2 regions of the Colwellia sp. 5_MG-2023 genome follow, and region 2 is predicted to be linked to the other one. Evidence: predicted binding sites of a transcription regulator. Region 2 holds the regulator's gene; the other holds the start of a gene.
What was found. Region 2 encodes NrdR, which represses ribonucleotide reductase genes. Its sites were predicted from a motif close to AAACACNANATNTNGTGTTT; they were not measured.
Positions count from the first base shown of each region.

Region 1: a site for NrdR is predicted at 1,243-1,262, ahead of nrdA (class 1a ribonucleoside-diphosphate reductase subunit alpha). Genes of this name have one in related genera too.

Region 1 is NZ_JAUOPW010000022.1:13,411-15,620, reverse strand. It holds gene ubiG (bifunctional 2-polyprenyl-6-hydroxyphenol methylase/3-demethylubiquinol 3-O-methyltransferase UbiG) at 191-919, shown strand; gene nrdA (class 1a ribonucleoside-diphosphate reductase subunit alpha) at 1,385-2,210, shown strand, end outside.
Region 2 is NZ_JAUOPW010000029.1:29,041-31,250, reverse strand. It holds gene glyA (serine hydroxymethyltransferase) at 1-999, shown strand, start outside; gene nrdR (transcriptional regulator NrdR) at 1,139-1,618, shown strand; gene ribD (bifunctional diaminohydroxyphosphoribosylaminopyrimidine deaminase/5-amino-6-(5-phosphoribosylamino)uracil reductase RibD) at 1,662-2,210, shown strand, end outside.

The sequences.
Region 1 (2,210 bases), on a different contig from region 2:
GCCAAACAGCTTTATTTGCCCATTTACAAGGTGATGGAGTACTAATAAAAAAGTGATGATAAAAACAACAAATGCACAGTTAAATTGATCTACTCTATTACTTTAGCTGCTGTTTGCGCTTCGTTTGCGCTTTGCTTAGTTAAAAGTTTCGTTTAGAATTGAATAATTCAAAAATTAACTAGATATAACCATGACAGAAACTAATAAAATGCTGAATGTGAATGATGCTGAGATTGCTAAATTTGAGCAAATTGCAAATCAGTGGTGGGATTTAACAGGTGATTTTAAACCATTACATCAGGTTAACCCACTAAGAGTACAATTTATATGTCAGCATATTAGCGAACAACAAAGCGAACTCTTTTCTAAAAAGGTAATTGATGTTGGCTGTGGTGGTGGTATTTTATCAGAATCTTTAGCTAAATTAGGTGCTAATGTTACTGGTATTGATATGGGAACTGAACCACTTAACGTTGCTAAGTTACACGCACTCGAGTCAGGTTTAACAATTAATTACGAAAAAATAACCGCTGAAGAAAAAGCACAACAAAACCACGAAAGTTTTGACATGGTAACTTGTATGGAAATGCTAGAGCATGTTCCCGACCCTGCTTCTATAATAAATGCTTGTGCAAACTTAGTAAAACCTGGTGGTTTAGTCTTTTTCTCAACACTCAATAAAACAGTCAAATCTTATTTACTTGCTATTTTAGCCGCAGAGAAAATATTTAAGTTAGTACCTGATGGTACACATGAGCATGATAAGTTTATCAAGCCTTCGCAATTAATAAGTTGGGCTGAACAATGTGGGTTAAATTGTATTGATGCTAGCGGTATTCATTACAATCCAATTTCTGAGAATCATAAATTAACAAATAACTTAGATGTGAACTACATTTTGTGCTGTAAGAAAATATAATTTACGCATTTGTTTTTTTTTCAATCAAGTTGTTCAAACTACAAACAAAACAGCTAAGCAATTGATTTAAATAATTATTTTTATTTCTCTCAAATTCCATATTTAATCGTTGTGAAAATATATTAAAATTAATTAAAATATTTTTAGCGAATTATTTATTTAAAAATAAAGATTGATTTTAGCAAATTACTAAAGCTTTTAATGGTAGTAGGTTAGTCATTACTAACCTAATGCAATCAATCGAAAAATCAAGTGAAATTAGCACTTTTTTATCACTTGCAATAATAACCAAACCTCATTATCTTGTGTCTATATTTACAAACAAACCCTAGATGTTGTGCATGCACTTTTTAACCAGTCTATTTATTAGGCTATTTGAAAAGCAGGTACAACACAGGACTCTTTAGTGATAAATAACGTTTTAAAACTAAAGAAAACAATAACAATTTACACCACAGGCCTTTCATGACTAATAAACTTTTTGTTACTAAGCGTAATGGCGAAAAAGAACCCATCGATTTAGAGAAAATTCACCGCGTTATTGCTTGGGCAGCTGAAGATCTTGATGACGTTTCTGTTTCTCAAGTTGAATTAAAATCTCATATTCAATTTTATGATGGTATTAAAACGGCTGATATTCATGAAACGATTATTAAAGCAGCCGCAGATTTAATATCAGAAGAGACACCTGATTATCAATATTTAGCTGCCAGACTAGCGGTTTTTCATTTACGTAAGAAAGCTTATGGCCAATTTGAGCCACCAAAACTATATGACCATATAGTGAAGCTGGTTGACTCAGGTAAATATGATCAACATTTATTAGTTGATTACGATGAAAGCGATTTCGAACATATGTCGCTATTTTTAGATCATAGTCGTGATTTAAACTTCAGCTATGCTGCAGTTAAGCAACTCGAAGGTAAATACTTAGTACAGAACCGTGTTAATGGTGAAATTTATGAAAGCGCACAGTTTTTATATATTTTAGTTGCTGCCTGTTTATTCGCTAAATATCCGAAAGAAACTAGGTTAAGTTATATTAAGGGGTTCTATAACGCTATATCAACCTTTAAGATATCGTTACCAACCCCAATAATGGCGGGTGTTAGAACACCAACTCGTCAATTTTCATCATGTGTATTAATAGAATGTGATGATTCTTTAGATTCGATTAACGCAACATCAAGCGCAATAGTAAAATATGTTTCTCAACGTGCTGGAATTGGCGTTAATGCAGGACGTATTCGTGCATTAGGTAGTACTATTCGTAATGGTGAAGCATTTCATA
Region 2 (2,210 bases):
GGCGCTACTTATGCCAATGTACAACCACATGCTGGTTCTCAAGCTAATGCTGCTGTTTTCCAAGCATTAGTATCACCTGGTGGAAAAGTATTAGGTATGAGCTTAGCGCATGGTGGTCATTTAACGCATGGTGCTAGTGTAAGCTTTTCTGGTAAATCTTATGAAGCTTTCCAGTATGGTCTTCACCCTGAAACAGGTGACATTGACTATGAAGAACTTGAACGTTTAGCTAATGAACATAAGCCTGAAATGATCATTGGTGGGTTTTCTGCATTCTCTGGTATTGTTGATTGGGCACGTATGCGCAAAATTGCTGACAGTGTTGGTGCATACTTCTTCGTTGATATGGCACACGTTGCTGGTCTTGTTGCTGCTGGTCTTTATCCTAACCCTGTACCACACGCACATGTAGTAACTACAACAACGCATAAAACATTAGCGGGCCCTCGTGGTGGTTTAATCATTTCTGGCTGTGATGACGAAGCTATTTACAAAAAATTAAATAGTGCTGTTTTCCCTGGCGGACAAGGTGGCCCATTAATGCATATTATCGCTGCGAAAGCTGTTGCATTTAAAGAAGCGCTACAACCAGAATTTAAAGTTTATCAACAAAGTGTACTTGATAATGCTAAAGCTATGGTTGCGGTATTACAGGACCGTGGTTATAAAGTTGTATCCAATGGTACTGAAAACCACTTATTGTTACTTGATTTAATAGATAAAGATATTACTGGTAAAGATGCTGATGCTGCTTTAGGTAAAGCTCACATTACGGTTAATAAAAACTCAGTACCTAACGATCCTCGTTCTCCGTTTGTTACTAGTGGTTTACGCTTAGGTACTCCTGCTATCAGTCGTCGTGGTTTTGGTACTGAAGAAACTAAAGCACTAACAGGTTGGATTTGTGATATTTTAGATGATATCAACAATGAAGAAACTATTGCTAAGGTACAAGCAAACGTTAAAGAATTATGTTCACGTTTCCCTGTATACAAGTAGTCAAACATTAGTTTTTTTAAGTTAAAGTAATTCACAAATTATTGTGAATTTATATTAAAATGGTCGCAATTAGCGGCCATTTTTGTATTTATTTTTCGAACTTGTCGTATGAAACTTATTCACGTATCGCAGGTAAACCATGTTTTGTCCATTTTGTAGTGCACAGGAAACTAAAGTCATAGACTCTCGTTTAGTTTCAGACGGTCATCAAATCAGACGTCGTCGTCAATGCTTAGCTTGTCATGAACGTTATACAACCTTTGAAACAGCTGAATTAGTTATGCCTCGTATTATCAAGCGAGATGGTACACGTGAGCCGTTCAACGAAGATAAAATGCGCAGCGGCTTAATGAGAGCGTTAGAAAAACGTCCGGTTAGTACTGAACAAGTTGAACTGTCGATTAATAAATTAAAATCACAGATGCGCGCTACTGGTGAGCGAGAAATTACGAGTGAAATGCTGGGAAACTTGCTGATGACTCAGCTAAAAGAGTTAGACAAAGTTGCCTATCTGCGTTTTGCTTCTGTTTATTTGTCCTTTGAAGATATTAGTGAATTTGCTGATGAAATAGCTCGCCTAGGAAAAGAAAGTCCAAGGAGAGGCAAAATTGGTAAATAAATCGCCGACAAAAGAAGAATTAACAACAACTTGTGGTGATCAAATGTATAGCAGAGAAGATCATCAATACATGGCCTTAGCAATTAAGCTTGCTAAACAAGGGCGCTATACAACATCACCAAATCCTCGGGTAGGTTGTGTATTGGTCAATAAACTTGACGGTAAAGAGCAAGTAATTGGTACCGGCTTTCATCAAAAAGCAGGGCAGGGTCATGCAGAAGTTAATGCATTACTTGATGCTAAACTTAATTACCCTCACCTTATTGAAGGGGCAACCGCGTATGTTACTTTAGAGCCGTGCAGTCACTTTGGTAGAACACCACCTTGTGCCCAAGGGCTAATTAATGCCAAAGTAAAACGGGTTGTTGCCGCTATGGTTGATCCCAACCCTGAAGTTTCGGGTCGTGGTCTAGCAATGCTTCAAGAAGCTGGGATTCAAGCTGAATTTGGGCTTTTAGAAAGTGACGCAAAAGCACTAAATCTTGGCTTCATTAAAGTCATGACCCACTCTTTACCTTATGTTCGGGTTAAGTTGGCGGCGAGTCTTGATGGTAAAACTGCGATGAAAAGTGGTGAAAGCAAGTGGATTACG